Regions from separate parts of the Rhizobium sp. BK661 genome, predicted to be linked through region 2. Evidence: predicted binding sites of a transcription regulator. Region 2 holds the regulator's gene; the other holds the start of a gene.
The links. The regulator HrcA, encoded in region 2, represses chaperone genes, less so after heat shock. The targets are predictions, from matches to a motif close to GTTAGCACTCNCNNNNNGNGAGTGCTAAC.
Positions count from the first base shown of each region.

Region 1: the regulator HrcA is predicted to act here: its motif matches at 5,038-5,066, upstream of groES (co-chaperone GroES).

Region 1 covers NZ_JANTYT010000030.1:31,560-37,354, forward strand. Annotated here, with positions in the region: gene FHX16_RS29545 (hypothetical protein) at 1-12, shown strand, start outside; gene FHX16_RS29550 (curli assembly protein CsgF) at 46-324, shown strand; gene FHX16_RS29555 (hypothetical protein) at 325-711, opposite strand; gene FHX16_RS29560 (hypothetical protein) at 1,493-1,996, shown strand; gene FHX16_RS29565 (hypothetical protein) at 2,359-2,583, opposite strand; gene FHX16_RS29570 (hypothetical protein) at 2,668-2,865, opposite strand; gene groL (chaperonin GroEL) at 2,911-4,539, opposite strand; gene groES (co-chaperone GroES) at 4,578-4,892, opposite strand; gene FHX16_RS29585 (hypothetical protein) at 5,160-5,447, shown strand.
Region 2 covers NZ_JANTYT010000001.1:428,988-434,782, forward strand. Annotated here, with positions in the region: gene FHX16_RS02060 (DMT family transporter) at 1-560, shown strand, start outside; gene aac(6') (aminoglycoside 6'-N-acetyltransferase) at 627-1,097, shown strand; gene hemW (radical SAM family heme chaperone HemW) at 1,094-2,296, opposite strand; gene rdgB (RdgB/HAM1 family non-canonical purine NTP pyrophosphatase) at 2,305-2,949, opposite strand; gene FHX16_RS02080 (VOC family protein) at 2,957-3,373, opposite strand; gene rph (ribonuclease PH) at 3,370-4,089, opposite strand; gene hrcA (heat-inducible transcriptional repressor HrcA) at 4,265-5,353, shown strand; gene FHX16_RS02095 (GFA family protein) at 5,359-5,793, opposite strand.

The DNA.
Region 1 (5,795 bases), on a different contig from region 2:
CCCAAGAATTGATTAGTATTCATCACCGAGAAGCGGAGAAATTTTATGCGTGTTTCCAAGGTGCTGCTGGTCGGAGCATTCGTGTGTTCGTCCGTTTCCTTCGCGGCCGCCTCACAGCTTAACTACCAGCCGATCAACCCTTCCTTCGGGGGCAACCCGCAGAACGGAAGCTGGCTGCTGTCGCAGGCAAGTGCACAAGGTAAGGCTGCCGAAGGCTCTTCCAGCCCGAGCTTCTCGATCGATTTTCCGGACTTCGGAAGCACGACCGAGACGCCTAGCACAACGCTGCCTGACACCAACAACAATAGCGGTACGGGCAACTAATCAGCGTTGGCGGATAACTGCCACGTTGTTGCGGCCCTGTTGCACGACGACCGCGCGATGTCCGCCACCGAACTGCTCGATGGACGCGGTGTTCATCGAGCCAGACTGCATGATCAGTCCGACGTTGCCGGAGCCTGTCTGATCGATCGTCGCCGAATTCAACACACCGACTTGAATCGCGCTGGCGAGGTTGCCCGACGACGGAGCAGAGGGCAGGGCGGTTAGCAGCTTTGCTGCTCCGTAAGCGGGCTCAAGGAGGGACGCGGTGGACGAGTAGGAGCCCGACGTACCGGAAGCCTGCTGAATGTAAGCAGGCGACATTAATTCCGATGCCGACGCGCCTCCAGCCATCAATACGAACATCCCAGCTACGACACAGTTACGCATAACGCCTCTCCTTTGTTGTTGATGTGACAATAGGCGACGGCGGTTGAAATGTGCCAAAGATACTTGGTAACCGCTTGAAGTTTATTACATTTCAAAGTTGAAGGAACTAATTCGCGGACTGTTAACTTTCAATCGGGCAATCTTGGCCGCGATTCACGCCGCCCTCGACGTGGCCCAGGGCGTCCCAGATTCTTCGGAACGCCGGCAGGGGGAGAAAATCGCACGCCCGCGTTTTTTTCTCATGATGGTTTCTGTCAATCGTTTTCCGATAGAGCGTTTTGAGTCGATAGGCATCGCAGGAAAGGTATCGTCTCGGGATCAGCGAGCGTGTAAAAGCTGTTACGGCCGGCCGACGACAGGAAACAATACCGTCTGCTCTCAAAAGCGAAACCCCGACCCCGTCGAGATGATGATATCTTCCAGGTCATCGCAGGGAACTCCACCTGTTGACGACGCCTGAGTTTGCGGTGGTGCGAACAGTCAGCGCTGGGCAGCCTGCTGCACGGACCAACACCGCTGAATGGGTGGGGCCCGGCGCAAGGGGCATTGCCCCGGGTCGCATCAATTCCTGAGAGCAAGCTCTCTGTCCTCCGTCCGGCGGGCATTGAAAGCCACCTCGTGATGCTTTTGTCGGTTGAGAACACAGGAATGGAAGGGAATGCCACGCGCTGACGATATTACCGGTCAAAGATACGGCCGCCTGACAGGGCTCCGTCCCGATAGCGTGCCTGGCCGTCACAAGCGCTGGATCTTTCGGTGCGATTGCGGCAACGAGCGTTCTATGTTTCTTTTTGCCGTAAAAAAGGGAGACAGCAAAAGTTGCGGATGCCTGCGCGCAGAACGCAACCGGGAGCGATCCCTGGTTCATGGACACGCGGTTGGCCATAAAGTCACTCCGACGAGACGTGCGTACACGCAGGTGAAAAGCCGATGTGAAAACAGAGCCGATCCGCTTTACGGGAAGTTCGGTGGGGCAGGTGTCAAACTGTGCCCGCGCTGGGCTTCATTTTCAGCTTTCCTTGAAGACATGGGTGAGCGTCCTCCCGGTACGGTGCTCGGCCGTCTCAAAAATACGGGAGACTTTGAGCCAGCCAACTGCATATGGGCGTCCAAACGCAAGCCGGCGGCTTATGAGAACATTCTGGTGAGATCGCGGGGCGCCGATGTCTCTGTCCTGGAGCTTGCAAGGCTCCACCAGGTCAATCCAAAACAGCTCTGGACCCGCATCAAGTTTCTCGAAGAGGACGCCGACGAAGCGATCGAGCGACTAAAACACGAGCAGTAACCAGACTGACGTTCGAGGAGCCAAATCCGCCGGGCAGCCGGCTGATTGGCGGCGGGCCTCAATCGACTTCAGCCGTGCAACCTTTTCTCTCCATGCTCCGCTTCAGCTTCTCTCGGTGCTAATTGTCGCTCGGCAGCTTGCCGCCAATGACGTTGCGCTCCTGCAAGGCAAGCGTTGCCAATCCCATATTGTTCCATTTCCCACCCCACCGCCGTGGGCGAACGCTGAACTGGGGTCGATCGCGATGAAAACGGCAAGGATCAAGCCAGCGGTCGTCGACACAAGGCCCCCGTCGAATGTTGGCCTATCATACCTTCCAGGACCAAGCTTCGAAAGCTGTCGGCCGAGGGTACCATTGTCGATTAACGGGATCGACCCTCGCATTTGGAGGTCGCTTTTGCCGGATGGCGGGGGCGAGCCGCGGGCCAGTGAACACCAGGCTTGCAGGCCTTTTGCGACAATTTCTGCGCCTTGAAAGGAACCTCTATCTTTTTTTTGGTGATAATGGAGCGGTAATGGTCCAGGATGTAGGAGGCCGAAAGCGCATCAGTCAGCACGTTGCGACTTATCCAATTGGTGCCGTTCATGTTCATTTCGTCTGTCCCAAAAACCTTCAGTGGCTATGAAAATTTTCAGGTGGAAGCGCCCGACAATTTCCCGGGCGCTCCCGATCATATGGTGGTTTCGGCCTTCATGGCCGCTACCAGATCCTCATGCGTGCGCATGCCTTTGTTGAAAAGATCGGCAACGGTTGCCATGATCCTGGCCACCGCAGCCCCATCCTTTTCCACCCCGCGTTCGCGTGCGACCGTCTTTACGGCATCTACACAAAGGCGGAGTTCTTCTCTAGTCAGAAGACGCGTCGTCATTCCTTCCTCCAGGACGCTCGCCTAACGACGGCATGAGCAGCTCTCCTAGAAGCCCATTCCGGCGCCTGCGGGCAGCGCTGGAGCGGCTTCATCCTTTGGCTTCTCGGCAATCATTGCCTCTGTCGTAATCAACAGGCCCGCAACCGAAGCGGCATCCTCAAGCGCGGTGCGGACAACCTTGACCGGATCAATCACGCCTTGGCCATAGAGGTCGCCGAACTCGCCCGTCTGTGCGTTCCAGCCGAAGGAGAAGCCCGTCTGTTCGCGGAGTTTTCCGACGATGACCGAACCCTCGGCGCCAGCGTTTTCTGCGATCTGCCGGACGGGAGCCTCGATGGCACGCCGGATAATATCGACCCCCACGCGCTGGTCGCGGTTGGCTGTCTCAAGGCCCTCGAGAGCCTTGACGGCGCGCAGCAGTGCAACGCCGCCGCCGGGAAGAATTCCTTCTTCAACTGCGGCACGGGTCGCGTGAAGAGCATCGTCTACGCGGTCCTTCTTCTCCTTGACCTCTACCTCTGTCGAACCGCCAACACGAATGACGGCAACGCCACCGGCAAGCTTTGCAAGGCGTTCCTGCAGCTTTTCCCGGTCGTAGTCGGAGGTCGTTTCCTCGATCTGAGCCCTGATCTGTGCGACGCGCCCATCGATCTCGGCTTTTGATCCGACGCCGTCGATGATCGTCGTGTTCTCCTTCTCGATGGTGACCTTTTTCGCACGACCAAGCATGTTCAGGGTGACGTTCTCCAGCTTGATACCAAGATCCTCCGAAACCGCCGTTCCGCCGGTGAGGATCGCGATATCCTCGAGCATGGCCTTGCGGCGATCGCCGAAGCCCGGAGCCTTGACGGCAGCGATCTTCAGGCCGCCGCGCAGCTTGTTGACGACGAGTGTCGCAAGAGCTTCACCTTCAACGTCTTCAGCGATCACGAGGAGCGGCTTGCCCGACTGTACGACGGCTTCGAGGACCGGGAGCAGGGACTGCAGGTTCGACAGCTTCTTCTCGTGAATGAGGATGTAAGGCTCCTCGAACTCAACACGCATCTTCTCAGGGTTGGTGACGAAATAGGGGCTGAGATAACCGCGGTCGAACTGCATTCCCTCAACGACCTCGAGTTCGGTATCGGCAGTCTTGGCTTCCTCAACGGTAATGACACCTTCGTTACCGACCTTCTGCATTGCCTCTGCGAGGAAGCGACCGACTTCGGAATCGCCGTTGGCGGAAATGGTTCCGACCTGAGCGATTTCCGAGTTGTTGGATATCTTTCGCGCGTTGGTCTTCAACTCATTGACCACCGCATCGACAGCCAGATCAATGCCGCGTTTTAGATCCATCGGGTTCATGCCGGAGGCGACAGCCTTGGCGCCCTCGCGAACGATGGCCTGTGCGAGAACGGTTGCGGTCGTCGTTCCGTCTCCCGCCAGATCGTTCGTCTTTGATGCTACCTCACGCAGCATTTGCGCGCCCATGTTCTCGAACTTGTCTTCCAGTTCGATTTCCTTGGCAACTGTTACCCCATCCTTGGTGATGCGGGGCGCGCCGAACGACTTGGAGATGACGACGTTGCGTCCCTTGGGACCAAGGGTCACCTTGACAGCGTCTGCAAGTGTATCGACGCCGCGCAGCATGCGGGTGCGCGCATCAGTGCTGAACTTGATTTCCTTTGCAGCCATCTTTCTAACTCCCAGATAGCAATTGACCCAACTGCGCCTTAAGCGGCCTGCTTCTGCTCGCTGTGAATTTCGATAATTCCCAAAACGTCGCTTTCTTTCATGATCAGAAGGTCTTCTCCGTTGATCTTGATCTCGGTGCCGGACCACTTGCCAAACAGGATGCGATCCCCCGCTTTTACGTCGAGTGCCTGAATTTGACCTGCCTCGTTGCGAGCGCCGGTGCCAACGGCGACCACTTCTCCCTCCTGGGGCTTTTCCTTGGCTGTGTCGGGGATGATAATGCCGCCCCTGGTCCTTTCTTCAGACTCGACGCGGCGGACCAGGACACGGTCATGCAGTGGACGGAATGACATGTTTTCCTCCTTGGACAAACGATCATGTTTTGAAACCCTTGCCGGACCGGATGGCCAGTCCGGGCGGGTGCGAAGCCTCGAAGAGCACCTCGCGGCAAAGATTTATTTTGCTATTTTTCGGCTTTCAAGATGGTCTCGAAAAAATTTTGGCACTCATGTCCAACGAGTGCCAGCCGCCCTCTTGATCTGTAAATTCTCGGTTCCTAGGTTGTGGCCGCGGTTTTCACGGGAGGCCGCGCGGCTTCACGTCAATGGAGTGAGACAAGCATGAATACAGAAGGCGACATGAGGGCGCTCAGTGTCGAGGAGCGCGAGGAAATCTTCATCGATATCGCGCGGCAGCTGGATCGTACCGCCCTGGAATCTATGGTGGAAGGCAACCGGAAGTTCGCGATGGTCTCGAAGAACATGGCCGATGCGATCTTCATCAGCGCCGATGAACTGGCCCGCGACGAAAGTCATACTCCTTTTCATGTCATGAAACAGGCGAGGGAACTCGTCCGCCAGTTCGAGGCCGTCCACCCTCACCGCATGCGCAGTCACGCCATCCACTAGGGTTCACGTAGAACCGCCGCCATCGGCAGCTTCGCTGCGTTGGAGAGCCTGAAGCGCTTCCTTAGCCTCGCGATCGATTTGCCTTGCGCCTCAGGAAAGGGCGGCCTTCAAGATCTTGCGCCGCCCCTAAATACGAGTGCTCCTAGTGAAGGAAGGTCCTCTTGGACGTTTTTTCGACGATTGCTTCTACCGCGCCGATGAGGCGGCTCGCCCGTCTTAGGACAACGACTCCACGCTGGTCGACGCCGATCCGGTCCGCCAAGGCCTCGATTGCTCGAGCGACATTATTTAGCTTGGCGCCAAGGTCGGCCATATCAAACCGGTACGCTTGTCGGGCAAGACGGTACA
Region 2 (5,795 bases):
CGGACGAAAAGATGACCGGCAATCGCCTGCTTGGCGTTCTCGTCGGATTTGCCGGCGTCGCCTACATGATTGGCTTCGACGTTTTGCGTGATCTCGGCTCGAACGTGCTGGCGCAGCTGGCGGTGCTCGCTGCTGCTCTGTCCTATGCCTTTGCCGGGATTTTCGGCCGCCGCTTCCGCCAAATGGGCATGGCGCCGCTCATTCCCGCCGCAGGGCAGGTCACCGCCTCCACGGTCCTGATGCTGCCGATCGCGCTCATCGTTGACCAACCTTGGACACTAGCCGCCCCGTCAGTCGAGACTTGGCTGGCGCTGCTGGGTCTGGCCCTGCTATCGACCGCGATCGCCTACGTGCTGTTCTTCCGCATCCTTGCGACGGCAGGGGCAACGAATCTGATGCTGGTGACCTTCCTGATCCCGGTCAGCGCCATCCTGCTCGGCGCGGCCATCCTCGGCGAACAGCTGCAGTCCAAGCATCTGATCGGTATGGCGATGATCGCGATCGGCCTTGCGGCGATCGATGGGCGGTTGTTCTCCCGTTGGCGCGGGCGGGTGGCGTGACGGGTGAAGATTGCAAACCCGCAGGGTATGGCTACTATCCCGAAGACCGCAATTTCGGGCGTCGAGATGAAGCAGCAGGCAGGCAATACGATCAGGATCGAGCGGGCGTCGAGCGATAATATCGACGCGTGGGCGAAGCTTCGCGCAGCCTTATGGTCGGACCAGTCGATGGAGGAGCATTCCCGGGACCTGCGGCGGCTGCTCGATGATGACGCTGCCGATTTCCGCGGTTTTCTGGCCTTTCGGCCGGATGGCGAGGCGGTCGGCTTCGCCGAAGCATGCTTGCGGCGTGACTACGTTAACGGCTGCAGATCGTCGCCGGTTCTCTTCCTCGAGGGCATCCATGTCGAACCGGCGTTTCGGCGGGGCGGCATCGGGCGGGCTTTGCTTGAGGCCGTGCGCGCCTTCGGCAAGGCGTCAGGCTGTACGGAATTTGCGTCGGATGCGCTTTTGGACAATGTCGACAGCCACCGCTTCCACGCTGCCCTCGGCTTCGAGGAAACTCAGCGCGTCGTCTATTTCAGACAGCCGCTCTAGCAGGCCAGATCGGCGACGACGGAATCGAGGATCAGCATGCCCGACGGCGTGCAGCGAAGCCGGGAATTGCCGATCCGCTCGATGAAGCCGTGCTCCAGCAGGAACTCCTCCCGCTTCGGGTCGAGATCGCGGCCCGAAAGCTGCTGCCAGCGGGCGAGATCGACGCCTTCCTTCAGGCGCAGCCCCATCAGCAGCAGTTCGTCCGCCTGCTCCTCGTAACCGAGTTGTTCCTGGTCGATCATCCCATGGCCGTCGCGCTCGACAAGATCGAGCCAGCTTTCAGGCTTGCGTTCGGTCGCGGTTGCGATCTTCATGGAGCCGCGTGTCAGTCGTCCGTGGGCGCCGGGGCCGATGCCGGCATATTCGCCATAGCGCCAATAGGTGAGGTTATGGCGGCTCTCGGCACCTGGGCGGGCGTGGTTGGAGACCTCGTAGGCAGGCAGCCCTTCGCGGGCCGTGATCTCCTGGGTCGCCTCGTAGAGCAGAGCCGACTGATCGCCATCCGGAACGATAAGCTTGCCGGCCTTGTGAAGGCCGAAGAAGGGCGTGCCCTCTTCGATCGTCAGCTGATAGAGCGAGAGATGGTCGACCGCGTAGGAGATCGCCTCCTTCAACTCGCGCTCCCACTCGTCGACCGTCTGGTTCGGGCGGGCATAGATCAGATCGAAGGACATGCGCGGGAAGATGTCGCGCGCGAGCTTGATCGCCTTCAGCGCATCGGCAACGTCGTGCAGTCGTCCGAGGAACTTCAGATCACGATCATTCAGCGCCTGGACGCCGAGCGAGACGCGGTTGACGCCGGCGGCGCGATAGCCGCGGAAACGCTCCGCTTCGACGCTGGAGGGGTTTGCCTCCATGGTGATCTCGATACCATCTGGCATATGCCAGTGCTTGCCGATGCCGTCGAGAATGGCCGCAACCGTCGAGGGGTTCATCAGCGAGGGCGTGCCGCCGCCGAGGAAGACGCTCGTCACCGTCTTCGGCCCGCTCAGTTGGCGCACCGTCGCCATCTCCTTCAGGAAAGCCGCGGTGAAGCGCTCCTGATCCACCGGCTGATGGCGGACATGGCTGTTGAAATCGCAGTAGGGGCACTTGGCGGCGCAGAACGGCCAATGCACGTAGACGCCGAAGCCGGGTTCACCGGTATCGGGCAAAAGAGCGGCATAGCGCGTCAGGTCAGGCTGTTCCAAAGTGTCCACGTTTGCCCTTAGGCTTCCAGGCAGGTTTCGACGAAAATCTTGAAGGCGCGGGCGCGGTGCGACAGGGCTTCTGCGTCGCCCGGCTTCCAGCCGTGCTTTTCTTCCGCGCTCATCTCGCCAAAGGTAGTGTCATAACCCTCGGGTTGAAAGACCGGATCGTAGCCGAAGCCCTGGCTGCCGCGCGGCGGCCAGACGACAGCGCCTTCGACTTCCCCACGAAACAGCTCGGTATGGCCATCTGGCCAGGCCAGGCAGAGCACGCTAACGAAGCGGGCGGCGCGTTGTTCAAGTTCGGAAGCGCCGGCCTTGTCCAGCGCCACCTCGACCTTTTCCATCGCCATCGCGAAGTCGCGGGTGCCATCCGGCTTTTCTGCCCAGTTGGCGGTGTAGACGCCCGGGTCGCCGCCGAGCGCATCGATAACGAGGCCGGAATCGTCAGACAACGCCGGCAGTCCGGAGGCTTCGGCAGAGGCGAGCGCCTTGATCTTTGCGTTTTCCTCGAAGGTGGTGCCCGTTTCGTCGGGCTCGACGAAGTTCAATTCGGCCGCCGACTTCGCGGTGAAGCCGAAGGGGCCGATCAGGTCCTGAATTTCCCGGATCTTACCGGCATTGTGGCTGGCAACGACGATGGTCTTGGTTTCGAGCTTGCGCATGATGGTCCTATTCGATGCCCCAGATGCGGGCTTCAGCGCATTCGAGGCTGTTGCCCGCCGGATCGCGGAAATAGATCGAGCGGCCGCCTTGCGGCCAGGTGACTCCGGATTCGATGGCAACGCCGTTGGACTTCAGCCGGGCCGCAATTGCATCGAGATTTTCCCCGGAGACACGGAAGCAAGCGTGTCCCGCGCCGGTCGTGCCATGCGGCGGCACCTGCAGGGAGCCGGGCGAGGGTGGCTTGATCGTTTCGTCAGGGTTGAAGATCAGCAATACACCGGCACCGCAGCGAAAGAAGACATGCCGGTTGCCGCCCCGCGAGATCTTCGAAAGGCCGAGGATGCCTTCATAGAAGGCTTCTGCCTTGTCGAGATCGTCAGCATAGAGCGCCGTTTCCAGCATGCCTTCCAGCATGTCGTTCATCCGGCGATTGCCTGCTTCTGCATTGCGACGAGTTCGGCGATACCTGCCTTGGCGAGCGTCATCAGCGAAGCGAACTCCTCGTCGGTGAAGGGCGTACCTTCTGCAGTGCCCTGGATTTCGACGATACCGCCGGTGCCGGTCATCACGAAGTTCGCGTCGGTCTCGGCCGAGGAGTCTTCGAGGTAGTCGAGATCGAGCACCGACTGGTTGGCGAAGATTCCGCACGAGATGGCAGCGACATGGTCCTTCAGCACCCGCTCGACCTTGAGCATGTTGCGGCTCTCCATCCACTTCAGGCAGTCGTGGAGCGCAATCCAGGCACCGGTGATCGATGCCGTGCGCGTGCCGCCGTCCGCCTGGATGACATCGCAGTCGAGCGTGATCTGGCGTTCGCCGAGTTCCTTGAGATCGACGACGGCGCGCAGCGACCGGCCGATCAGGCGCTGGATTTCCTGGGTGCGGCCACCCTGCTTGCCGGCCGCAGCCTCGCGCTTCATGCGGTCGCCGGTTGCGCGCGGCAGCATGCCGTATTCAGCCGTGACCCAGCCCTTGCCGGTGTTGCGCAGCCACGCCGGCGGCTTTTCCTCGACGCTAGCCGTGCACAGCACATGCGTATCGCCGAACTTCACCAGACAGGAGCCTTCTGCATGCTTGGAGAAATTGCGCTCGAAAGAGACCTTGCGCATCTGGTCGGTTTTTCTGCCTGAGGGCCGCATACTATTCTCCTAATCGTCATGCCGAAGACGCGAGCAGCCTTCGGATAGATCATGCGTGCTGTGGTGTTGAGAGCTTCTACGATTGGCAGCGCCCATTTGCAATTTCCCTTTTGCCGCTGCGGGGAGATTGGCTATATTTTGTCGGATCATCGTCAGCACGGGTACGCAAGGCTTCATGGAGTTCAGATCGACGTCGGTTTCAGATGCAGTGGCTGCGCTGGATGAACGCTCTAAGGAAATCTTTCGCCGCATTGTAGAGGGCTATCTGGAAACGGGTGAACCGCTCGGCTCCCGTAACCTTTCGCGCATCCTGCCGATGTCGCTGTCGCCGGCATCTGTGCGCAACGTCATGAGCGATCTGGAAGAACTTGGCCTCATCTATTCACCGCATGTCAGCGCCGGCCGTCTGCCGACGCAGATCGGCCTACGCTTCTTCGTCGACGCCTTCATGCAGGTAGGCGATCTCTCAGCCGAGGATCGCGCCAATATCGATCGGCAGGTGCGCGCCGAAAGTCGCGACAATCCGATGGAGTTGATGATGAACGAGGCGAGCCGCATGCTCTCGGGCATTTCGCGCGGCGCCGGACTGGTCATCACCTCGAAGAGCGATCCTGTTCTCAAGCATGTCGAATTCATCAGGCTTGAGCCGACCAAGGCGCTCGCGGTGCTCGTCGGCGATCACGACCAAGTGGAAAACCGGATCATCGAGCTTCCGGCAGGCGTCACGTCATCGCAATTGACCGAGGCCGCAAACTTTCTCAATGCGCACATGACCGGGCAGACGCTGCCGGAACTGCGCAATCAGTTGAGCCGACTGAAGGATGATGTGCGCCGCGAGCTAGACACGCTGTCGCAGGATCTCGTCGAGCGCGGCATCGCCGTCTGGTCCGGTAGCGCCGACGAAGGCAAGCCCGCGCAGCTCATCATTCGCGGCCGTGCCAATCTGCTGGCCGGTCTCGCCGGTGCCGACGATCTTGACCGTCTGCGCATGCTGTTCGACGATCTGGAGAAGAAAGACAGCTTGCTCGAGCTTCTGAACCTGGCCGAAAGCGGCCCCGGGGTGCGGATTTTCATCGGCTCGGAGAACAAGCTGTTCTCGCTCTCGGGCTCGTCGTTGATCGTCGCGCCCTACAGGGACGACGATGACCGCATTGTCGGCGCCGTCGGCGTCATAGGGCCGACGCGTCTCAACTACTCGCGCATCGTTCCGATGGTCGATTACACCGCTCAGCTGATGACGCGATTGTCGCGCGGCACGAAGTAGAAGGGCTACTCCGGCAGAGTGTCGCCCGATCCGCCCATCTCCGCCGGCATATCTTTGTATTTTGGCAGGCCATCACGGATGCGCAACACGCTTTCCTGATAGTTCACGTGCAACGCCGGGGCATAATCGAGATCGGGCAGAAGGGCTGCGTAAACGTCGGTGACGCCCCAGGTCGGGTGCTCCGTGTAGAGATGACCACCGCAGCGGTCGCAGAATTTCCGAACGCTGGTATCGGACCTCTGGTAGCCCTCGACGTGCTCTCCACCCTTGGTGACGTGGACCGCCTGGGGCTGCCAGAGCGTGAAAGCGTTGACCGGCCCGGCCGACCAATGCCGGCAGGAGGCGCAGTGGCAGTATCCCATTGCCACCGGTTCGCCGGTCGCAACAATCTCGACCGTGCCGCAGAAGCAGCGCCCGGTATAGCTTTTCTGATCGTTCATGG